DNA from 3 places in the Oerskovia sp. NPDC057915 genome. Region 3 is predicted to be linked to each of the others. Evidence: riboswitches for the same ligand, from Rfam matches in the RefSeq annotation. Region 3 holds a riboswitch; each other region holds the start of a gene.

Evidence for each region. Region 3 has a riboswitch for S-adenosylmethionine ahead of ACFVQ3_RS08660 (hypothetical protein). Riboswitches for the same ligand answer to the same signal wherever they lie in the genome.
Region 1: another riboswitch for S-adenosylmethionine. It lies ahead of ACFVQ3_RS04995 (aminotransferase class V-fold PLP-dependent enzyme); the one in region 3 lies ahead of ACFVQ3_RS08660 (hypothetical protein).
Region 2: another riboswitch for S-adenosylmethionine. It lies ahead of ACFVQ3_RS00810 (ABC transporter substrate-binding protein); the one in region 3 lies ahead of ACFVQ3_RS08660 (hypothetical protein).

Annotation. Positions count from the first base shown of each region.
Region 1 is NZ_JBHVOS010000005.1:83,155-91,042, reverse strand. Features, by position in the region: gene ACFVQ3_RS05010 (O-succinylhomoserine sulfhydrylase) at 1-706, opposite strand, end outside; gene ACFVQ3_RS05005 (rhodanese-like domain-containing protein) at 727-1,191, opposite strand; SAM riboswitch class I at 1,198-1,290, opposite strand; gene ACFVQ3_RS05000 (phosphotransferase enzyme family protein) at 1,365-2,270, shown strand; SAM riboswitch class IV at 2,305-2,419, shown strand; gene ACFVQ3_RS04995 (aminotransferase class V-fold PLP-dependent enzyme) at 2,461-3,861, shown strand; gene ACFVQ3_RS04990 (GNAT family N-acetyltransferase) at 3,944-4,768, shown strand; gene ACFVQ3_RS04985 (CsbD family protein) at 4,841-5,017, opposite strand; gene ACFVQ3_RS04980 (GNAT family N-acetyltransferase) at 5,141-5,749, shown strand; gene ACFVQ3_RS04975 (peptide MFS transporter) at 5,860-7,353, shown strand; gene ACFVQ3_RS04970 (CocE/NonD family hydrolase) at 7,429-7,888, shown strand, end outside.
Region 2 is NZ_JBHVOS010000001.1:167,785-175,672, forward strand. Features, by position in the region: gene obgE (GTPase ObgE) at 1-56, shown strand, start outside; gene proB (glutamate 5-kinase) at 334-1,476, shown strand; SAM riboswitch class IV at 1,630-1,741, shown strand; gene ACFVQ3_RS00810 (ABC transporter substrate-binding protein) at 2,041-3,693, shown strand; gene ACFVQ3_RS00815 (ABC transporter permease) at 3,860-4,810, shown strand; gene ACFVQ3_RS00820 (ABC transporter permease) at 4,830-5,867, shown strand; gene ACFVQ3_RS00825 (dipeptide ABC transporter ATP-binding protein) at 5,864-7,558, shown strand; gene ACFVQ3_RS00830 (MFS transporter) at 7,555-7,888, shown strand, end outside.
Region 3 is NZ_JBHVOS010000010.1:70,638-78,525, reverse strand. Features, by position in the region: gene ACFVQ3_RS08670 (AAA domain-containing protein) at 7-3,927, shown strand; gene ACFVQ3_RS08665 (hypothetical protein) at 4,039-4,812, opposite strand; gene ACFVQ3_RS08660 (hypothetical protein) at 4,942-5,316, opposite strand; SAM riboswitch class IV at 5,422-5,533, opposite strand; gene ACFVQ3_RS08655 (cold-shock protein) at 5,662-5,865, opposite strand; gene ACFVQ3_RS08650 (polysaccharide deacetylase family protein) at 6,048-7,592, opposite strand; gene ACFVQ3_RS08645 (aldo/keto reductase) at 7,805-7,888, shown strand, end outside.

The DNA.
Region 1 (7,888 bases), on a different contig from region 3:
TCGCGCCGCCCAGCACGCGGCCCTGGCCGTCGATGTGCTTCGTCGCCGAGTACACGACGACGTCCGCCCCGAGCTCGAGCGGCTTCTGCAGCACGGGGGTCGCGAACACGTTGTCGAGCACGACGACGGCGCCTGCGGCGTGCGCGAGGTCGCTCACGCGGCGGACGTCGATCACGTCCTGCATGGGGTTGGACGGGGTCTCGAAGAAGACGACGTCCGCGGGGGTCGACAGCGCCTCCTCCCACTGCGAGAGGACGTGCCCGTCGACGTAGTCGGTGCGCACGCCCCACTTGGCGAAGATCTCGTCGAAGATCACGAGCGACGAGCCGAACAGGGCTCGGGCCGCGACGATGCGCGAGCCCGAACCGACCAGGGCCGCGAGGGACGTGAACACCGCGGACATGCCCGACGCCGTCGCGTAGCAGGCCTCTGCGCCCTCGATGAGGCGCAGCCGCTCCTCGAACGTGTGCACGGTCGGGTTGCCGTAGCGCGAGTAGATGAAGCGGTCGACCTCGCCCGTGAACGCCGCCTCGGCCTCGGCTGCGCTCCCGTACACGTAACCCTGCGTGAGGAAGAGCGCCTCGCTCGTCTCCTCGAAGCTCGTGCGGGCGTGGCCGCCGCGTACCGCGAGCGTGTCGGGGCGGACCGAGCGGGGGAGCGGGCCGCGACCCGAGCCGCCGGGGATGCCGGCGGGGATGCGCAGCACGCCGTCCCCGGTCGCGGCGCTCACGACTGCGTCCAAGGGAGCCCGGCTGCGCGCCAGCCGTCGGACCCGCGGTGGCCACCGCCGTCGAGCGCTCCCTCGAAGCCCTCGAGAACGTTGTACGCGGGACCCAGGCCCGCGGCTGTCGCGGCCCGGGCCGCGCCGATCGAGCGGGCTCCCGAGCGGCACAGGAAGACGACCGGGACCTCGGGGGTCAGCCCGGCCGCGGTGAGGTCGGTGACGAACGCCGGGTTGGGGCGGCCCGCGACGTCGACCCACTGGGTCAGGACGGGCTCACGGCCGGTCGACGACAGGTCGGGGACACCCACGAAGCGCCACTCGGCGTCGGTACGGACGTCCACGAGGACGGCGCTCGGGTCGCTCTGCAGAAGGGCCCAGGCCTGCTGGGGCGTGATGTCGCCGGCGTAGCCGTCGGCGGGCCGGGCGTCGGGGACCGGGGCAGCGGTCGCGCGGTCGGGGGCACTCATGGTGATCCTCCATCGGTCGTGGCGGTAGCACCCTCGCCCGTCACCGGGGGGTTGCTGCGGCGTCATCGTGCCAAGTCACTCAGCCGCTCTGGATGGTTGCGTCGGATCGTACGCCACCGTGACCACGGAAAAGAACAGGTGTCTCGCAGGGTGGTCGGGCTAGGTTCCTGCGCATGAGCCACCTCCCGACACCGGACCGCGAGACGCCGGACCAGACCGAGGAGCCCCTGGTCGGCGGGAACTCGACGACCGTAGTGCGCAGCGGCGACACCGTCCGCCGGACCGCGGGGCCCTGGACGCCGACGGTCCAGGCGCTCCTGCGGCACCTGCGGGCGCAGGGCGTCACCGAGGTGCCCGAACCGCTGGGTGTCGACGACCAGGGTCGCGAGGTCCTGTCCTTCCTCGCCGGCGACGTCGCGAACTACCCGCTGCCCCTGTGGGTCTGGGACGAGTCGGTGCTCCGGGGCGCGGGCGCGCTCCTGCGGCGCGTGCACGACGCGAGCGTCGGGTTCCTCGCGGCCACGGCCACGGCCACGGCCCCCGAGAGCTCTGCCGGTGCCGCCCCCTCGGCCCTGATGTGGCAGACCCCGCCGCACGAGCCCGCCGAGGTCGTGTGCCACAACGACGTCGCCCCGTACAACCTGGTCTTCCGCGACGGCGCGGTGGCCGGGCTCATCGACTTCGACACCGCGAGCCCGGGCCCCCGGATCTGGGACCTGGCCTACCTCGGCTACCGGCTCGCGCCTCTCGTGGCGGACGCCTCGGACGCGGACGGGGCCGACGCCGTCGGGCGGCTGAACCGGCTGGCGCGGCTCGACGCCCTGGTCTCCGCGTACGGGATGCCGTACTCGCGCCGCGAGGTCCTGACGGTCATGGTCGCGCGGCTCGACGAGCTCGCTGCCTTCACCGACGAGCGGGCGTCCGCGACGGGACGGGCAGACTTCCGGGAGCACGCGGCCATGTACCGGGCCGACGCGCGGAGGGCCAGGGCGCTCGCGGACTCGTCCTCCGACTCGCCGGTCCAGCCCGTCCGACAGACCGCCCTGACCACCATCCGAGACGCGGTGCCCACCGGTTGACACGCTCCGCGCGCCTCGACCATCCTGGACACCAGGTCATGAGTGCCAGCGCAAAACCCCGGTTTGCTGGCCGGCAACCCTCCTCCGCGGTGGGGTGCCCCGGGTGACGACCAGGTCCCTCTCTATCTGGAGGGGGGCAAGCGCGGAGGGGCCGGCACGGCGTACTCCGACGACCACTGGAGGACGTGCCATGAGCGCACACGCAGTCATCGAAGCACCCACCTCGTGTGCCGTGCTGCCCGTCGTGGGCAGCGACACCCTGGTCCCCCTCGTCGACGGGCGCAGCGTCCCGTACGCGAACCTCGACGTCGCGGCCTCGGCCCCGGCGCTCCAGGTCGTGGCCGACCGGGTCAACGAGGTCCTGCCGCTGTACGCGAGCGTGCACCGCGGCGCGGGCTACCTGTCGCAGGTGTCGACGGCCCTCTACGAGGCCGCCCGCCAGACCATCGGCTCGTTCGTCGGCGCGCGCGAGGACGACGTCACGATCGTCACGCGCAACACCACGGACTCCCTCAACCTCCTCGCGGGCTGCGTCCCGGCCCAGGCGGACGGGTCGCCGGGCCGCGTGCTCGTCCTCGACGTCGAGCACCACGCGAACCTCCTGCCCTGGCAGCGCACGGGCGGCGCGACGGTCCTCGTCGGTGGCGCGACGGTCGCCGAGACCCTGTCGGGCCTGCGCACCGAGCTCGCCCGCTTCCCGTACGCGCTCGTCGCGGTCACGGGCGCCTCGAACGTCACGGGCGAGTCGCTGCCGCTCGCCGAGGTCGTGGCCGCGGCGCACGACGCCGGGGCCCGCGTCCTGCTCGACGGTGCCCAGCTCGTCCCGCACCGGGGCGTCTCGCTCGCCGCGAGCGACGTGGACTACGTCGCGTTCTCGGGGCACAAGACGTACGCGCCGTTCGGCGCGGGCGCTCTCGTGGGTCGCCGCGACTGGCTCGACACCGGCACGCCCTACCTCGCCGGTGGTGGCGCGGTGCGCAACGTGACCCTCGACGGCACCTCGTGGCAGAGCGCCCCGGCGCGGCACGAGGCCGGGTCGCCCAACGTGATCGGCGCGGTCGCGCTGGCCTCCGCGTGCGACGCGCTCGCGGCTCTCGAGCCGGGTGCGCTCGTCGCGCACGAGACCGAGCTGCGGGCCCGCCTCGTCGAAGGCCTGGAGGCGATCGACGGCGTGCGCGTCGTGCGGGCCTGGGCCGACGCGGTCGACCCGGTGGGCGTCGTGACGTTCTCGGTCGACGGCTCCGACGCAGGGCTCGTCGCGGCCTACCTGTCGGCCGAGCACGGCATCGGCGTGCGTGACGGCCGCTTCTGCGCGCACCCGCTCCTGGCCCGGCTGGGTTTCCCGGCCGGGGCGATCCGGGCGTCGATCGGGGTCGGCACCACGGGTGAGGAGATCGAGCGCCTGCTCACCGCGCTGCGCACCTGGGTGACCGAGGGGGCCAAGACCCGCTACGAGGTCGTGGACGGCTGCTGGGTGGTGAGCGACGACCCTCGCCCGCTCCTGCAGGTCGCGGGCCTCTCGGGACTCTTCGCGACGGCCGCTGCGGGCTACATCACGGCCGCCGTGGGCTGCGGGCCGGCCCCCGCCTGAGGGGCCCTCTGACCTGCGAAGACGTTGCCTGGACCGCAACGTTCACCGGGGCGTCACCCGGTCGTTCACGAACGACCGCTCCGTGGTCTTGGCGGCGACGCCTGCGTGTGTTCTGATTTGCGCTGTGCAGCACGATGTCCACCTTGAAGGCCACGGGTTCCGCCTCGAACCCCTGGCTGTCGCGCACGCCGGTGCGCTGGCCCAGATCGTCGATCCGTCGATGTGGGCAGGCATGAGTACGACCCTCCCCGAGGGGGAGGTCGGGATGGTGAACTTCATCGAGGACACCCGCGCCACCCGCGCGCTGACGGCCTTCGCCGTCGTCGACGCGGGCTCGGGTCTCGTGGTGGGGAGCACCGCTTTCCGTGACCTGTCGCTCGACGACAGGCGCGTGGAGATCGGGCGGACCTTCTACGCCCGTTCCACGTGGGGGAGCCTCGTCAACCCCGTCTCGAAATGGTTGCTGCTCCGACATGCGTTCGAGTCGTGGGACGTGCACCGCGTGGGATTCCGGGTGGACGCGCGCAACGCTCGCTCGCTCGCCGCGATGCGTCGCCTCGGCGCGTACGAGGAGGGCGTCATGCGTGGTCATCGCACGGCTCCTGACGGGACCCGGGCCGACTCGGTGTGCTTCTCGATCCTGGCGCACGAGTGGGCGGGCGTCGAGCTCGGCCTGCTCGACCGGATCGCGAGCCCGCGCATCGTGCCCGTGCTCGGACCGGTCGGGCTGACCGACGCCGGGGAGCCCGACGCCGGGGCGCCCGGTCCCGGGGTCCCCGTGGGGCCGCCGGTGCTCACGGTGGTGCCGCCCGTCGGCGAGGAGTCGTTCGGGGGAGATGCGCACGGCATCCTCGCCGTGCCTGACCTCGCTGCGGTCCCCGACCTGCCCCCGGTCATCGCACTCTGACCTTCTCGTCCACCCTGTCCACAGCACCGCCCCGGGACCCGCAAGGGTCCCGGGGCGGTCTTCGTCGGGGCGTCAGTCCTTCTTGAAGGCGTCCTTGACGTCGTCGCCGGCCTGCTTCACGTTGGCCTTCGCCTGGTCGGCGTGCCCCTCGGCCTCGAGGCGCTCGTTCCCGGTGAGCTTCCCGGCACCTTCCTTGATCTTGCCCTCGGCCTCTTCGGCACCGTGCTTGATCTTGTCTCCCAGTCCCATGGGGTTCCTCCCTCGGTGGTGGTGGCTGCTTCCTGACGACCGTAGGCAGGGGACCGGGGCACTCGCATCTCGGGTGACGGGCGTTCCACGAGACCTTCACAAGTGGTCGGGCAGGATGCCCGTATGGAGAACGACGTCGTCCTGGAAGGGTTCGGGCTGCGCCTCGAGCCGCTCGCCGAGGAGCATGCGCCCGCCCTGGCGGGTCTCGTCGACGACGCGATGTGGGCCGGGATGTCGACCCCCGTGCCGCGCAGCGCGGCAGACGTGGTCGCCCTCGTGCGCGATGCGGTGGCGACGCCCGGACGGTTGGCGTGGGCCGTCGTCGGGCAGGGGAGTCCCGGGCCCGACGGCGCCGCGGAGGTCCGAGGGAGCACGTCGCTCTACGAGTGGTCGCCTGCGCAGCGGCGCGTCGAGCTCGGGTGGACGTACTACGGCCGGCCGTGGTGGGGCGGCGTGACCAACCCGGCGTGCAAGCTCCTCGTGCTGCGGCACGCGTTCGAGGTGCTCGACGTCGAGCGCGTGGCGCTGCGGGCCGACGCGCGCAACACCCGCTCGATCGCGGCGATCCGGCGCCTCGGTGCGGTGCCGGAGGGCGTGCTGCGCAGCCACCGGGTCGCGCCCGACGGGTCGCGCGGGGACTCGGCCTACTTCTCGATCCTCGCGGACGAGTGGCCGGGGGTCCGCGACGGGCTGCTGGACCGTCTGCTGCGCCCGGGGCCGGCGCGACGATGACGACGACGGGCCGGCCAGGGACGCCCCTGTGGCCTCTTCGCCCGATCCTCCTTAGGTTGGAAGGATGCCTCCGCGGACCTGCGACGGGCTGACCGACCGCTGGAGGGCTGTTGACGACCGAGGACGCACGACCGGCAGGCCCCACGGTCGACCCGGACGACCGAGCCTTCTTCGGGCACCCCCGAGGGCTCTCGACCCTGTTCGGCCTCGAGGTCTGGGAGCGGTTCTCCTTCCTCGGGATGCAGGCGATCCTCGTCCTGTTCTTCACCGCGTCGGTCGCGGAGGACGGGCTCGGCATGGACGCGGGCCCCGCAGCCTCGATCGCCGCCGGCTACGGGACCATGGTCTACCTGGTCTCGGTCGGCGGAGGGTGGATCGCGGACCGTGTCCTCGGGTCGTACCGAGCGGTCCTGTGGGGCGGCATCCTCATCGCGTGCGGGCACTACACCATGGCGATCCCGGCCGAGCTCTCGACGTGGCTCGGGCTGGTCCTCATCAGCCTGGGTACGGGCCTGCTCAAGCCCAACGTGTCGACGCTCGTGGGCAAGCTCTACTCGACCACCGACGAGCGGCGCGACGCGGGCTTCGCGCTCTACTACATGGGCATCAACGTGGGCGCGTTCTTCGGCCCCCTGGTCACGGGGTGGCTCGGCGCCGACGTCGGGTGGCACTGGGGCTTCTCGGCCGCCGCGATCGGCATGACCGCGGGAGTGGTCCAGTACGTCGTGGGCCGCAGGCACGTCCCCGGGCACGGACGCGGCCCCGAGGCGCCCCTGCCGCCGGCCGTGATGCGCCGGACCCTGTGGATCCTGGGTGGGGTCGCGGCCGGGGTGGTGGTCCTCGCCGTCGGGCTGGCGCTCGTGGGGCGGCTCAGCATCGCGGGTGTCGTCGACGCGCTGACCGTGGTCGCGATGGCCGCGCCGATCGTCTACTTCACGGTGATGTTCCGCAGCCCGCGCGTGACGGGGGAGGAGCGCGGCCGGCTGCGGCCGTTCCTGGTGCTGTGGTTCGCGTCGGTCGCGTTCAACTTCGTGCTCTTTCAGGCGTACAGCGTCCTGATCCTGCTGGCCGACCAGCACGTCGAGCGCACGATCTTCGGGTGGGAGGCCCCCGCTGCGTGGTTCAGCTCGTTCCTCGGTGGCGTCGAGGTGCTCGTCGCGCCCGTGGTCGCGGCCCTGTGGACGTGGCTCGGACCGCGGCAGCCGCACGCGTCCAAGAAGATCGCGATCGGCGCGCTCCTCGGCGGGCTGTCCTACCTGATCCTCGTGCCCGCGGTGACCGGGCAGAGCGGCGACTGGAAGATCGCCGTGTGGTGGCTCCTGGCCTCGCTCCTGCTGCTGGGCCTCGGCGACGTCCTGCTCCAGACGACGGGCCTGTCCGCGACGACCAAGCTCGCCCCGGCGGCGTTCTCGAGCCAGTCGATGGCCGTGTGGTTCCTGTCGATCGCGCTCGCGAACGGCATCCAGGCGCAGACCGTCCGGTTCTACGGCGAGATCCCCGACGGCCTCTACTTCACGCTCAACGGGGCCGTGGCCGTGCTCGTCGCGGTCGTCGTCCTGGTCCTGTCGCCCTGGATGAAGCGGACCATGCACCCCGTGCACTGACACGCGAGACCGGAACCACCGGCACGACCGGGACCACCCGCACCACCCGCACCACCCAGCACCGGAGGAACCACCATGCGGTACGTGACCGAGCTCCCGTTCGAGACGACGGTCGAGGACCACTGGATACCCCTCGCCGACGGGACGCGCCTCGCGGCGCGCGTGTGGCGACCTGTCGACCCCACGCCCGTCCCCGCGGTCCTGGAGTACCTGCCCTACCGCCTGTCCGACTGGACCGCCCCGCGCGACGCGCAGCGCCACCCGTACTACGCGGGCCACGGGTACGGGTCGGTGCGTGTCGACATCCGCGGCAGCGGGAACTCCGACGGCCACCAGGACGACGAGTACTCGCCGACCGAGCTGGCCGACGGCGTCGCGGTCGTCGAGTGGCTCGCGGCGCAGGAGTGGTGCAGCGGCAGGGTCGGGATGTTCGGGATCTCGTGGGGAGGGTTCAACGCCCTCCAGGTCGCGGCCCTCGCACCCGAGGCGCTCCGGGCGATCGTCACGGTGTGCTCGACCGACGACCGCTACGACA
Region 2 (7,888 bases), on a different contig from region 3:
CCGAGCTGTGGACCGAGCGCGAGTCCGGGCACTGGACGGACCCCGACCAGGACTGACCCTCTGGTGGCGGGTCGACGGTTCGCCGGACGTCGGCGGACCACGGGTCCCGTCCGCAGCACGTCCGCCCGCAGGGCGGGTACGGCCCTCGGGTCGTGCCCGCCCTGCGGCGTCCCCGGGTGGTGCCGGCCCTGCGGGCAGGCGGGACGGGCGCCCGGAGGGGAGCGACGTCGTCGGGGCCGGAAGGGACGGCGCGCTGCCCACGGCGTCCCACCGTGAGGTGTCACACGCTGACACGGCGCCCCGTCCGGGCGCCCGGCGCGGGATGATGAGCCCGTGAATGCGCTCTCCGCCCGCTCCCAGGTCGCCACGGCCCACCGGGTCGTCGTCAAGATCGGCTCCTCCTCCCTCACCGGACCGGACGGGCACCTCAGCGTCCCGGCCCTCCACGCGCTCGTCGACGTCATCGCGGCCCGCCACGCGGCGGGCGGGCAGGTCGTGCTCGTGACGTCGGGAGCGATCGCCGCAGGGATCGGGCCGCTCGGCCTGAGCGCACGACCGCGCGACCTCGCGACGGCCCAGGCCGCGGCCTCGGTGGGTCAGGGGCTCCTGGTCGCCCGGTACGCGCAGGCGTTCGCCGAGTACGGCATCCGCGTGGGCCAGGTGCTCCTCACGGCCGAGGACACCATCCGTCGCGGGCACTACCGCAACGCGCAGCGCTCGCTCGAGCGGCTCCTGGACCTGGGGATCGTGCCGGTCGTCAACGAGAACGACGCGGTTGCGACCGACGAGATCCGCTTCGGGGACAACGACCGCCTCGCAGCCCTGGTCTCGCACCTGGTGCGCGCCGACGCGATGGTCCTGCTGACCGACGTCGACGGCCTCTACGACGGCCCGCCCTCACGCCCCGGCACCCAGCGCATCCGCGAGGTCCGGTCCGCGCTCGACCTCGAGGGCATCGAGGTCACGGGACGCGGCAGCTCGATCGGGACGGGCGGCATGCTCACCAAGCTCGAGTCGGTGCGCATCGCGACGGGCTCGGGCATCCCGGTCGTCCTGACCAAGGCCGCGCACGCCGAGGGCGCCCTCGCCGGGCGCGAGGTCGGCACCTGGTTCGCCGTGACGGGCAAGCGCACCACGCGCCGGCGCCTGTGGCTGGCGCACGCGGCCCGCACGCGCGGACGCCTCGAGCTCGACGAGGGAGCGGTCACCGCGGTCCTGGGCGGGCGGGCGTCGCTGCTTCCCGCGGGCGTGGTCGGCGTCACCGGTGACTTCGACGCGGGCGACCCCGTCGAGCTCGTCGCGCCCGACGGGCGCGTGATCGCGCGCGGCCTCGTCGCGTTCGACTCGAGCGACATCCCCGACCTGCTCGGGCGCTCGACGCACGAGCTGCGCGACCGGCTGGGCGAGGGGTACGACCGCGAGATCGTGCACCGCGACGACCTCGTGCTCGTCGGGCGCAAGCGCAAGGCGAACTGACCGGGGTCCTCACCCCTGCTCGACCCCGGACGGGGCCCGGCGACCCGCCTCCAGGGTCGTCCGGGCCCCGTTGCGCGCTCGGGGTGTCTCAACCTGTGGGACGGCCCTCTCACCCCTTGACTCTCCGACCGCGGGAGGCTTTCCTGTGCGGCAGGTGAAGAGCGCCAGCGCCAAGACCCGGCTCGCTGGCCAGCAACCCTTCGACGTGACGGGGTGCTCCGGGTGGTACCTGACCGCGACCCGTCGGGCGCGGTAAGCACACGGAGGAACGGGCGATGCGCGCACTCGGCACGGAACAGGAGCACGACCGCAGGGTGGAGCGCTGCCTCGGCGGCACCGGACCCCTCGGCCGCTGTTGTCCCTGACCCGCTGCTGAACCCCGGCCGCACCTGACGCACGGCCGACACCACGCCGCGTCCCGCCTCCGCCGTCCCACGACGGCTCCCCACCGCCGCTCACCGTGAGCCCGGCGTCGATCCGACGCACCCACGGTCCGTCGGCGACCCCTCAGCGCCCCGGCCATGCCGGACGGACGGCGCGCACGACCGAAGGAGCACCTCTCGCATGTCCCTCTCGACCTGGCCCTCGGGCCCCGGTGGCCGCACGGCCCCGTCCCGCCGCGCGCTCACCGCGGCCTCCGTCGCCGCGACCGCGCTCCTGCTCGGGGCGTGCGGCACCGGTGGTGGCAGCACGGCGGACGGCACGTCCCCCGGCCCGACGGCGGAGCCCGTCCCGGGCGGCAACCTCACCTTCGCGGTCACGGTCGACTCGCACTGCATCGACCCGCAGCAGGTCGGGAACAACGACGCGATCGCCTCGGCCCGTCAGACCGTGGCCTCGCTCACCGCGCAGGACCCCGACACGGGCGAGATCCTGCCGTGGCTCGCGGAGAGCTGGGAGGTCGACGCGGACGCGACGAGCTTCACGTTCACGCTCCGCGAGGGACCGACGTTCGCCGACGGCACGCCGATCGACGCGGCCGCGGTCAAGACGAACTTCGACAAGATCGTCGAGCTCGGTGCAGCGGCCTCGCTCGGCTCGGCCTACCTCGTCGGGTACGAGGGGACCACGGTCGTGGACCCTCGCACCGTGCGGGTCGACTTCTCGGCACCCAGCGCCCAGTTCCTCCAGGCGTCCTCGACCTTCTCGCTCGGTCTGCTCTCGCCCGCGTCCGCCGCGCTCAGCGTCGAGGACCGGTGCGCCGGGAAGTTCGTGGGCTCCGGGCCGTTCGCGGTGAAGTCCTACACGTTCGACCAGGAGGTCGTGCTCGAGAAGGTCGCGGGCTACGACTGGGCCTCGGAGGCCGACGACCACACGGGGGAGGCATACCTCGACACCGTGACCGTGAAGTTCGTGCCCGAGGCCAGCGTGCGCACCGGCAGCCTGCTCTCGGGACAGATCGACGCGACCGCAGCCATCAGCACGGTCGACCTGCCGCAGTTCGACGGCAACGGCTTCTGGCTCGCGTACCGGGCGAACCCGGGCGTCGTCTTCAACCTCTTCCCCAACGAGTCGCGCCCGCTCGCCGCCGACCCGGCGGTGCGGCAGGCGATCAGCAAGGGCATCGACCGCGAGGAGATCGCCGCGACGCTGCTGACCCCGCAGGACGAGCCCGCGACGAGCGTGCTGTCGCACTCGACCCCGCTGTGGGCCGACGTCTCGGACGACCTGGCGTACGACCCCGACGGTGCCGAACAGCTCCTCGACGACGCCGGCTGGGTCAAGGGCGCCGACGGTGTCCGGGTCAAGGACGGCCAGCGGCTGTCCACCACGGTCACGTTCTGGCAGGTGGCCGAGCCGCTCGAGCTCGTCCAGCAGCAGCTCGCGAAGATCGGCGTGGACCTCCAGCTCAAGCAGGTCACGGTCGCCGAGTCCACCGAGCTCAAGAAGTCCGGAGACTTCGACTTCGACTACTACAACCTGACGCGCTCGGATCCCGACGTGCTGCGCACGATCTTCTCGGCCAACGCGCGCAACATCAACAAGCGGGCGCCCGAGGAGGTCGACGACCTGCTCGACCGCTCGGCGGCGTCGACCGACGTGGCCGAGCGGCAGGAGCTCGTGACCGAGGCCGCGCGTCTCCTGGTGCAGCAGGGGCACTCGATCCCGGTCTACGAGCTGTCGACCACGATCGCCGCGGCCGACACGGTCCACGGCCTGGGCTTCGAGGCCTCGACCCGCCTCGACTTCTACGGCGCCTGGGTCCAGCAGGACTGAGCCCCGGGACGGCGGGACGCGCAGGACGCGTCCCGCCGCGCCGATGCTCGGCCGCCGATCCCTCCAGACGACCCGCGCGCCCCCACCGCGCGCCCCCTTTGCGTCCCACCGCGCGGCCGCAACCACGCATCGCCATCTGCGCGTCCCCACCCGAGAGGAGCCGACCATGGGCCGGTACATCGCCCGCCGCCTGGGGCAGGGAGGCTTCGTCCTCTGGGCGGCCTTCACGATCTCGTTCTTCCTGCTCTACGTCCTGCCGAGCGACGCCGCCTCGATCAAGGCGGCCGGGGCCGACGGCGACCTCTCGGACCCCGAGCTCGTCGCGCGCCTGCGCGCCGAGCAGGGACTCGACCGCCCCGTCCTCGTCCAGTACGCCCACGGGCTCTGGGGTGCGCTGCACCTGGACTTCGGGCGTTCGTTCTCGTCGGGGGCGCCCGCCACGAAGCTCCTCGCCGAGGCGCTGCCGCCCACGCTCCAGCTCACGGCCCTCGCTCTGGGGCTCGCGCTCGTCGGGGGAGCGGCGCTCGCGCTCGCGAGCACGTTCCCGCGTGCCCGCTGGCTCCGGCACGCGCTCGCATCGCTGCCGGCCCTGGGCATCTCGTTGCCGACGTTCTGGGTGGGGCTGCTCCTGCTCCAGTGGTTCTCGTTCGAGCTCCGGCTGTTCCCCGCCATGGGGAACGAGGGGTTCGAGAGCCTCGTCCTGCCGGCGTTCACGCTCGCGATCCCCGCGAGCGCCGCGTTCGCGCAGGTCCTCTCGCGCAGCCTGCGCCAGACCCTGGCCGAGCCGTACGTCGAGACGGCCCGGGCCAAGGGGGCGGGGCGTGTCCGGGTGCACTTCGGTCATGCTCTGCGCAACGCGTCCATCCCGGCGCTCACCGTGCTCGGCGTGACGGTCGGGGGGCTCCTGGCCGGCGCGGTCGTGACCGAGACGGTCTTCTCCCGGGCAGGGATCGGTCGCCTGACGGTGACCGCGGTCAACCAGCAGGACGTGCCCGTGGTCCAGGCGATCGTGGTCTTCTCGGCGGTGGTCTTCGTCGTCGTGACCCTGCTGGTGGACCTGCTCTACCCCGTGCTCGACCCCCGGATCACCACCCGCCAGCCCTCCGCCGCGGCGTGAGGGCACGGAGGAGGACATCATGACCGCACGACTCGACACCTACACCGTCCCGGAGACCTCGTCCCCGGACGCGGCCGCGCCCGACGGGCCGGGCGAGCGTCCTCGGACGCTCCTCGCCGACCCGGCCGCGCTCGCCGACCCGGCCGCGCTCGCCGACCCGGCCGCGCTCGCCGACCCGGCCGCGCTCGACACCGCGCGCCGGCGCGTCAGGGGAGCGCGCTCGTCGCTGCGAACGCTCGGAGGGGCTGTGCTCGCGGTGCTGCGCCGGCCCGGCCTGCTGCTCGCGGTGCTGTTCCTTCTGCTCGTGGTCGCGTGGGCGCTCGCCCCCGGCGTCTTCGCGTCCCAGGACCCGATCACGGGGGTCCCGACGGACCGTCTGCAGGCGCCGAGCGCCGAGCACCTGTTCGGTACGGACCACCTGGGGCGTGACGTGTACGCCCGGGTGGTGCACGGCTCGTGGCTGTCGCTGAGCGCGACCGTGATCGCGGTCGCGCTGGGACTCTCGGTCGGTTCGCTGCTCGGCCTGCTCGCAGGGTTCCTGCGCGGGTGGGTCGACGACGTGGTGGGGCGCGTGGTCGACGTGCTGCTCGCGGTGCCGAGCCTGCTGCTCTCGCTCGCGATCATCACGGTGCTGGGGTTCGGCACGGTCAAGGTGGCGATAGCGGTCGGCATCACGACGATCGCCGCGTTCGCTCGCGTGATGCGTGCGGAGGCGCTGCGGACGTCGTCGACGGCGTACGTCGAGGCGGCTCGCGCGTCGGGCGTGCGCTGGTACACCGTGCTGCGGCGGCACGTCCTGCCCAACTCGGCGGGTCCGGTGGTCGCGCTGACCGCGCTCGAGCTGGGGTCGTCGGTTCTCGCGATCTCTGCTCTGAGCTTCCTGGGCTACGGGGCCGCGCCGCCGACCCCGGAGTGGGGTGCGCTCGTGTCCGGCGGGCGCGACTACCTCGCCGCCGCGTGGTGGCTCACGACGCTGCCGGGGCTCGTGATCGTCGCGGTCGTGCTGTCGGCCAACCGCATCTCCCGCTCGCTCGAGAAGGACGGAGAGGACCGATGAGCGTCCCCGTGCACGACGACGTCCTGCTGGACGTCCAGGACCTTCACGTCGCCTACCGCACGACGACGGGCGGTGACGCGCCCGCCGTCGACGGCGTCTCGCTCCAGGTGCGTGCGGGCGAGGTCGTGGCGCTGGTGGGCGAGTCGGGGTCCGGGAAGAGCACCACGGCCCATGCGGTCATCAACCTGCTGCCGCGCGGCGGGCGCCGCACGTCGGGCACGATCCGCTTCGGCGGGCAGGACCTGACCCGGCTGAGCGAGGGCGGGTGGCGCGACGTCCGGGGTCGTCGGATCGGGCTCGTCCCGCAGGACCCGACCGTCTCGCTCAACCCGGTCCAGCGCGTGGGCGACCAGGTCGCGGAGGTCCTCGTGATCCACGGCCTCGCGCGTCGTCGCGAGGCGCGCGGACGCGCGGTCGAGCTCCTGGAGAAGGCGGGCCTCGACGACCCGGCCGCTCGCGCGCGCCAGTACCCGTCCCAGCTCTCGGGCGGGATGCGGCAGCGCGTCCTCATCGCGATAGCGATCGCCGCCGGGCCCGACCTCGTGATCGCCGACGAGCCCACGAGCGCGCTCGACGTCACGGTCCAGCGCCGCATCCTCGACCACATCGAGCTGCTGCGCTCGACGCTCGGCACCGCGGTGCTCCTCATCACGCACGACCTGGGGGTCGCCGCCGACCGGGCCGACCGCATCGTGGTCCTGCGGCACGGCCGGGTCGTGGAGGAGGGGGCGGCGCGCAGCGTCCTGGCGGACCCGCAGCACCCGTACACGCGCGAGCTCATCGCGGCGGCGCCGAGCCTCGCGAGCGCCCGCCTGGGGTCGGGTCCCGGCGCGCGGACCACGTCGCGGACAGGTGCCGGGCCCGACGACGGCGCCCGGGTCGCGTCGTCGGCCCCGCTCCTCGAGGCGAGGGGGCTGCGCAAGGAGTTCGCGCTGCCGCGTGGGGCCGCGACGCGCTCGCTGGTCGCGGTCGACGACGTGAGCTTCGACCTGCACGCGGGGCAGACGTTCGCGCTCGTGGGCGAGTCGGGCTCGGGCAAGAGCACGACGGCGCGCCTGGTGCTGCGTCTCGAGCAGCCGACAGCCGGTTCGCTGGTCCTCGACGGGACGGACCTCACGGCCGCTCGCGGCGAGGAGCTGCGCAGGCTCCGCCGACGGTTCCAGGTCGTCTACCAGAGTCCTTACGCGTCGCTCGACCCTCGCTTCACGGTCGAGCAGATCGTCGAGGAGCCGTTGCGCGCGTACTCGGTGGGGGACGCCCGCGAGCGCCGGGCCCGGGTGCGCGAGCTCGTCGACCAGGTCGCGCTCCCGGCGGCCTCGCTCGGGCGGGGGCCGCGCGAGCTGTCGGGCGGGCAGCGCCAGCGGGTCGCGATCGCGCGCGCCCTGGCGCTGCGCCCCGACCTCGTGGTCCTCGACGAGCCGGTCTCGGCGCTCGACGTCTCGGTCCAGGCCCAGATCCTCGACCTGCTGAGCGTGCTCCAGGCCGAGCACGGGCTGGCGTACCTCTTCATCTCGCACGATCTCGCGGTGGTCCGGCGGGTGGCCGACCATGTGGGCGTGATGCACCGGGGGCGTCTCGTCGAGACGGGGACGGCCGACCGGATCCTCCTCGACCCGCGCGAGGAGTACACGCGCGAGCTGGTCGCGGCCATCCCGGGGCGTCGTGCGCTCTCGGACGCCGGGACGTCGTGACCGCCGGCGAAGGCTCTCGCACCCCGCTCCAGACCCGTGTCCTGCTCGTCTGCCTGGCCACGGGCTTCACGACCCTTCTCGACTCCGCGGTCCTCACGGTCGCGGCGCCCGCGCTGCGCGACGGTCTCGGGGCGAGCACGGCTCAGCTCCAGTGGATCCTCGCGGGCTACTCGTTGACGTTCGGGATCGCGCTGGTGCCCGCGGGACGCCTGGGGGACCGGTTCGGGCGCGTGTGGTTCCTCGTGGCCGGGCTCGTCCTGTTCGCGCTGACGAGCGTCGTGAGCGCGAGCGCGCAGGACGCGGACGTGCTGGTCGTGGCTCGTCTCGTCC
Region 3 (7,888 bases):
TTCCTGATGGACCAGCAGGACCCGACCGTCGAGCCGCTGCTCGTCTTCTCGGCGAGCGACCTCGTCGCGGCGAGCGAGTGCGAGTACCGCCTGCTGCGCACCCTCGACGAGAAGGTCGGGCGCGCCGCGCACGCCGCCGTCGAGGTCGACGACATGCTCGAGCGGACCGCGACCCTCGGCGACGTGCACGAGCAGCAGGTGCTCGCGGGCTTCGTCGACCTCGTGGGGGCCGACGCGATCCGCGAGGTCCCTGTGCCGCGCACGGTGCGGCGCGCGGACCTGGAGGCCGCGCACGCCGCGACGCTCGACGCCCTGCGCGACGGAGTCGACGTCGTCTACCAGGGCTCGTTCTTCGACGGACGCTTCCACGGGCGCGCGGACTTCCTGATCCGTACCGACAGCCGGGCGGCCCACGCCTGGCCCCACGCTGCCGGCCCGACGACGTCGGGCACCCTGGAGGTCCCGGGGGCCGGCGGCCCGGTGTACGCCGTGCACGACGCCAAGCTCGCCCGGCGTGCCAAGGTGCCCGCGCTGCTCCAGCTCGCCGCGTACGCCGACCAGCTCCTCGCCGCCGGGGTCGAGACGTCCCCGGTCCTGCACCTGATCCTCGGGACGAGGGCCGTGACCGACCACCGCCTCGCGGACGTCCTGCCCGTCTTCCGCGAGCGGCGCACCGAGCTGCTGCGGCTCCTGGACGCGCACCGTGCGAGCGGCGAGCCCGTGGCCTGGGACGCGCCCGGCCTGCGCCAGTGCGGGGCGTGCGCGTACTGCGCGCAGCAGGTCACCGACCACGACGACGTGCTGCGCGTCGCCGGCCTGCGCAGCACCCAGCGCGTCCGGCTCCGTGCGGCCGGCATCACGACCATGACGCAGCTCGCGACCGCGACCACCCCGCCCAAGGGTCTCGCGGCGCGCACGTTCGAGACCCTGCGTGTGCAGGCCAGGCTCCAGGCCGGGCTCGTCGACGTGCCGGTCGACGGGGGAGGGGTGCCCGACGTCGGGCCCGGCCCCAGCGGGTCGGTCACGTGGAGCACGCCCGCAGGCGGAGGCGACGCGGGTCCCGGCGCGGCCGAGCCCGAGCAGCACACGCTGTCCTACGTCGTCGTCGACCCCGCCCCGTTGCGCGACCTGCCGCGCCCGGACCCGGGCGACGTGTTCTTCGACTTCGAGGGCGACCCGCTGTGGTCCGCTCCCGACGCCTCGCCCGAGGGCATCGTCTGGAACATCGACTACCTGTTCGGGCTCGTCGAGCGGCCGGGCAGCCCCGGTGAGAAGCCGCCCTTCACCGCGTTCTGGGCGCACGACCTCGATCAGGAGAGGCAGGCGCTCGTCGACTTCGTCGACTACCTCGCCAAGCGCCGCGCCCAGTACCCGGGCCTGCACGTCTACCACTACGCGTCGTACGAGAAGACGCACCTGCTCTCGATCGCGGCGCGGCACGGCGTGTACGAGCAGGAGGTCGACGACCTCCTGCGCGAGGGCGTCCTGGTCGACCTCTACTCGACCGTGCGCCACTCGCTCAAGGTCTCGGCGCCGTCGTACTCGATCAAGAAGCTCGAACCCCTCTACATGGGCGACCAGCTCCGTGGCGGCGACGTCACGGACGCGGCGGCGTCCGTCGTGGCCTACGCGACGTACTGCGCGGCGCGCGACGCGGGCCGCACCGAGGACGCCGAGCGTCTGCTGCACGGCATCGCCGACTACAACGAGTACGACTGCCTCTCGACCCTGCGCCTGCACGAGTTCCTCCTGGGGCTCGCGGGTCGCGCCGCTCCCGCGACCTCTGCCCCTGGCGTGCTCGCCGCCCCCCTCGGCAACGGCTGGGAGGACGACCTGCCGCCCACGCTCGAGCTCTCGGACGCCGAGGTCGCGCGCCGCGCCAAGCGCGCCGAGGCCGAGCAGGTCGAGCTCGACGTCCGCGCGCTCGCGGGCGGCGTGGACGGTCGCTCGGGGGACGGACGGACCGACGACGAGGAGGCCGTCGCGCTCCTCGGCGCGGGCGTCGGGTACTACTGGCGCGAGGCCAAGCCGTTCTGGCAGGAGTTCTTCGCGCGCCTCAAGGATCCCGTCGACCAGTGGCAGACGCCGCGCGCCTACTTCCTCGTGGAACGCGCCGAGGTGATCGAGGACTGGGCGAAGGCTACGCCGCGCAGCAACCCGTCGCGTCGCCTGCGCCTGTACGGCGAGCTGCCGGACGGCTCGGAGCTCAAGGCCGGGTACGACGGCGCCACCGCGCTCTTCGAGGGCCCCGCACCCGAGGGGATCGAGCCCGCCCGCGGCGCGGTGCGCTGGTCGACGGGGAGCGTGCGCGTCCACGGCGTCGAGCGGGGCCGACTCGGGAACGGGCGGGAGGTCGACGTCCTCGACGTGCGTCTGCCCGTGCCCAAGGGGGTCGCGCCGCACGACGTGCTGCCCATGGCGCTCACGGTCGGGCAGGTGCTCCCGACCCCGCAGCAGGAGGCGTCGATCCGGGCGCTGGCCACGGCCGTGCAGGTGCAGAACCCCGGGGGGCCGCAGGCGCCCCTGGTGCTCCCGGACCACCCGGCGCTCGACCTGCTCCGTCGTCGCCCGCCGCGCACGGTGTCCGGTGCCTCGCTGCCCGTCCTGGGCGGTGGCCCCGAGCGGTACGTCGACGCCGTGACCGACGCCGTGCGAGACCTCGACGGCTCCTATCTCGGCGTCCAGGGGCCGCCCGGCACGGGCAAGACCCACCTCGCGTCGAAGGTCGTCGGCCGGCTCGTCGCCGAGGGGTGGCGCGTGGGCGTCGTCGCGCAGTCGCACGACGTCGTGGAGAAAGTGCTCGCGGGCGTCATCTCCAAGGGCGGCGTGCCCGCGGACCGCGTGGGCAAGAAGGCCTCGGGGCCCAAGGGGCGCGACGTGTCGACCGTCGGGCGGGACGTGGGTCCCCTGCCCGACGACGTCGCGGCGGCGGACCTGCCCGAGGGCTCGCGGCTCGTGCCCTGGCGCCTCGTCGACTCCCCGCAGACCGCGGCCTTCGTCGCCGAGGGGCCGTGCGTCGTCGGCGGGACGGCGTGGGACTTCGCGCACGCCGAACGGTTCGGCGACGGCGAGCTCGACCTGCTCGTGATCGACGAGGCCGGGCAGTTCTCGCTCGCCAACACGATCGCGGTCTCCCGTGCGGCGCGACGAATCCTGCTGCTCGGCGACCCGCAGCAGCTCCCGCAGGTCTCGCAGGGGCAGCACCCCGAGCCGGTCGACCAGTCGGCGCTCGGGTGGCTGACCCGTGCGGGCGGCGGCCACGACGTGCTGCCGCCCGAGTTCGGCTACTTCCTGGCCCGCTCGTGGCGCATGCACCCCGCGCTGTGCGACGCGGTGTCCGAGCTCGCGTACGAGGGTCTTCTGCACGCCGAGGTCGCCGCGGGCGAACGCCTCCTCGTGGGCGTCGAGCCCGGTGTGCACGTCGTCGAGGTCGAGCACGCGGGCAACGCGGTGTCCTCGGTCGAGGAGGCCCAGGAGATCGTGCGGCAGGTCAAGGCGCTGCTCGGGACGACCTGGTACCCGGGGCCCGGTGGGTCGGACGGCACCGCACGTGACTCACGAGCACTCACGGAGGACGACTTCGTCGTCGTGGCCCCCTACAACGCGCAGGCGTGGACCGTCCGCCACGCGCTCCAGGCCGCGGGTCTGGGCGACGTGCGGGTCGGTACCGTCGACAAGTTCCAGGGCAAGGAGGCGCCCGTCGCGATCGTCTCCATGACGGCCTCGGCCCGCGAGGACGTGCCCCGCGGCATGGAGTTCCTGCTCTCGCGCAACCGCGTCAACGTCGCGGTCTCGCGCGGCCAGTGGTGCGCCGTCGTGATCCGCTCGCCCCGGCTCACGGACTACCTCCCGAACCATCCCGAGGAGCTCGCCGAGCTGGGCGCGTTCATCGGGCTGTGCCAGTCGGGCGTGGCGCCGCTCCGCTGAGCCACGCCGCTCCGCTGAGTGCGGAGCAGTTGTCGTCAGATCGGGCTCTCGGGGACAACTGCTCCGCACTCAGGCTCTGCCGGATCATGCACTCAGCGGCGGTCGAGGGACTCAGAAGTCTCCGAAGCCGCCGAAGTCCCCACCACCGAAGTCGCCGAACCCGCCGAGGTCGCCGCCGAAGTCGCCGCCGGCCTCGGTGAAGTCGCCGCCCGTGTCACCGGCTCCCGGGTCCGTCTCGCCACCGGCCTCGCCGGCGCCGGCCTCGCCGCCACCGGCCTCGCCGCCACCGGCCTCGCCGCCACCGGCCTCGCCGGCACCGGCCTCGGCCGCGCCGGGGTCGCCCTCGCCCGAGGTCCCGCCGTCGCCCGCGAAGTCCGCGGTCGGGTCGCCGAACATCGGGCCGAACATCATGTTGGCGACCGAAGAGCCGATCACGACGCCCGCGATCGTGCCGAGCATGCTGGAGCCGATCATCGAGCCCATGCCCGGGCCGCCCTGCCGGCCGCCGAACGACCGCTCGAGCGTGCCGGGGTTGCGCATCTCGGCGCGCGTCGCCATGCGGGCGAGCGACTGCGGGTCGTCGGAGGTCGCGCGCTCGGGGGGTGGCACGGTCTCGCCGAGATCGGCCAGCACGCGTCGCCGCTGCTCGGGCGTCAGCCGCTCGAACGCCTCGGCGTGCGCCTGCTCGACCGCCTCGGGGGGAGCGGTGCGCAGCAGGTAGCGGTAGCGGTCGATCGCGACGTCGTCCTCGCTGCGCGCGGGGCCGGTCGGAGCGGGCGGCGGGGTGCCGTAGGCGGGCGCTCCCGGGCCCGGGCGGTCTGCCGAGCCGTACGGTGAGCGGTCGTCCTGCGGGGTGCGGCCGAGGAGGCGGTCGAGGAATCCCATGAGCGTGTCCTTCTGGTCGAACCGTGGAGGGCGGGCGCCCTCACTGGTCCAACGCGGCGCCCGGCCGACCCGTTCCGTCGGTGCACGATCCGGCAGCGAGACACCGCGGGTCGCTGCCGGACCACGCACTCAGCGGGGAGGGTGCACCGGTTCCGGGACGGGGCCCACCCCGCCGAGCAGGCGCACGTTGAGCCCGCGGCCCCCGAGCTCGAGCGCGTGGTACTGCTCGTGCACCCGCACGGTGGACCCGGGGTCGAGGTCGAGCGCCGTGTGGTGCCACACCCGGCACGCTCCCTCGCCCGTCGCGTACTCGACGACGACCTCGACGCCGCCGTCTCGCGTCCGCACCGCGAGCACGAGGCCCTCGCGCCAGCCCCAGGGCCGGTTGCGGAGCATGCGCTCGTGGACGGGGTGCAGGAGGTGCCCGGTGTCGTACCGGTCGCAGACGGCGGGCGGGGGACAGGCGACGGCCGTCGCCCGGCGGTCCATGACGCGCTCGGCCATGGTGCTCCTTCTCTCCGTGCCCGACGACGGAGCTCACCCCCGTGCGTACGCTCGCCCGGGAAGGTCCCCGGGTGAGGGGCACGAGGAGGCGCCCTACGACGTCGGGCCTCGCTCTTCCCCCGCGGTCGCGGGGGCGGGTCTTCCTCCGGGAGCACCGTGCGCGTCGCGCGGTTGCCGGACCAGCACGCCGGAGGGCGGTTCGCTGGTCCTCTGGACCGTTCTCAGTTCTACCACGGCGTCAGCGCCAGAGCACGGGGGCTCCTGGTCCTGGACGCACGAGTGCCCCCGACCGAGACGGTCGGGGGCACTCGTTCAATGATCAACTACGCCCGGAGGCGAGTGAGATCAGAGCGGGCGGATGTTCTCCGCCTGCGGGCCCTTGGGGCCCTGCGTCACGTCGAACTCGACGCGCTGGTTCTCCTCGAGCGAGCGGAAGCCCTGCGTCTGGATGGCGGAGTAGTGCGCGAACACGTCGGCGCTGCCGTCCTCAGGTGCGATGAAGCCGTAGCCCTTTTCGCCGTTGAACCACTTCACGGTTCCCAATGCCATGGGGATCTCCTTCTAGAGTTTCAAACAGCTCCATGATCTGGAGCCGAACATCACGGTGTTCGTCGTCAACTCTTGGGTAACAAGGTTCGCGGTGGCATGGGGCCGTTGCGCAAGGACAAGCGAGGCACTGCAATCTCACCGGCTACGGTACAGGGGTTACTCCGACTGTGCTAGCCCTGATGCTAACGATTGAAGTACGCGTGTCCGCCAACCAGGTCAGGGCCGAGCAAATCGGGCACCGTCACGAGCGTGTAGCCTGCCGCCCGCAGACCGTCCACGATGCCCGGGACGGCGTCCACCGTCGAGGCGTGGATGTCGTGCATCAGGAGGATCGCCCCTGGTCGGACGCCTGCCAGAGCCCGTTCGGTCGTCATGGCCGTGTCCTTGTTCTTCCAGTCCTCGGTGTCGACGTCCCACAGGATCGCCGGCTCGTTGCGCTGGGAGAGGACACTGGTCACAGTGTCGCTCGTCGCGCCGTACGGAGGGCGTACGAGCGTCGGCCGGACGCCCGACGCGGCCTCGACCGCGTCCGCCGTCGAGGTCAGCTCGTCCGTGATCTGGTCCGTGCCGAGCTTCGAGAGGTCCGGGTGGGACCAGGTGTGGTTCCCCACCGCGTGCCCCTCGGCGACCTCGCGACGGACCAGGTCGGGGTGCGTCTTGACGGAACGTCCGACGAGGAAGAACGTCGCCTTGACCTGCTTCTCGGCGAGGGTGTCGAGCAGTCGCGACGTGTGCTTGCCCGGGCCGTCGTCGAAGGTCAGGGCCACGCACCGCAGCACCGAGCAGTCGGGGGCGCCGGACGGGTCGGGCGCGACCGGCGTGGTCACGGGGGGCGGCTCGACGGGCGGCGGTGCGATGCCCGTGAACGGGGTGCCGCTCGCCGCGACGTCCGCGATCTGCTTCCCGACCGCGGACAGGACCGTCCGCGTCGCGTCCGGCTCGATGCGCACGGCCAGCTCGCCGTCCGAGCGGGCCGAGACCAGCCCGGGCGAGAAGACCAGGGTCGCGGCGCCGTCGGGACCCAGCCGCACGTCCCGGAACGTGTCCTCCGACGACGGCACCGGCTCGTCGAACCCCAGGCCGGCCTCTGCGAGCGCCGCGTCGACCCACCGTGCGGCCTGCGTGCGGCCGTCGGCCGTGAAGAGGTCCGACGACCAGGTCGTGGTCGCGCGCGGGAGGTCGGTGTAGAACGTCTGGGCGCCCGTCGTGCCGTTGGCACCTCCTGTGAAGGCGTACGTCGTGGCCCGCACACCCAGGACATCGCCCTGGGCGAGCACCAGGTCCCACCCGACGTTGAGCTCGTTGCCCACCCCGGCGGGGTCGACCGCGGCGTCGTAGTCCTTCTCGGTCGCGTCGACGAACGTGCCGAAGGCGCGCGAGAGGGAGTGCTCGCCGGGGATCGACACCGTCGAGATCGAGCGCGCGTCCCCGGCGTCGGCGGTCGACTCCTGGTGGACCGTGAGGTTCTCGACCGACGCCGGGTCCAGGACCGTCGGCGGGTCGACCCGTCCGGCGGGGACCGGAGGGGCCGTGGGGGACGGTGAACCCGTGGGGGAGGCCGCCCCGGACGGGTCCGCCGCGGCGCGCGTCAGGTAGAACGTGACCCCGGCCGCGACGACCAGGAGCGGCACGAGCACGGCGAGGACCCAGACGGCACGGTTCCGCGGGCGCGCGGGAGCGGGGCCGCCCGGCGTCAGGTCGCGGGTCGGAGGAAGGGACTGGGGCATCAGTCCACCGTGCCACCAGCACCCGGTGCGCGTCGCGACCGGCACGGCGGATGAGAGCAGTGCCACAGTCGTCTCCGGCACCCTCTCGCACGGTCGTCGCAACGGCTCCACAGGCTTCACCGACCGATCACCGACCGGCTCCCCTCCCGCGACCGTCCCGGCGCCGCCGGGACGGGTGGTGCCCCCTGCGGGGGCCAGGGTAGAAAGGGGTGATGGTCTCTCCCGCACAGGTCCCCGACGTCGTGCTCAACAACGGTGTCACCGTCCCGCAGGTCGGGCTCGGCGTCTTCAAGGTG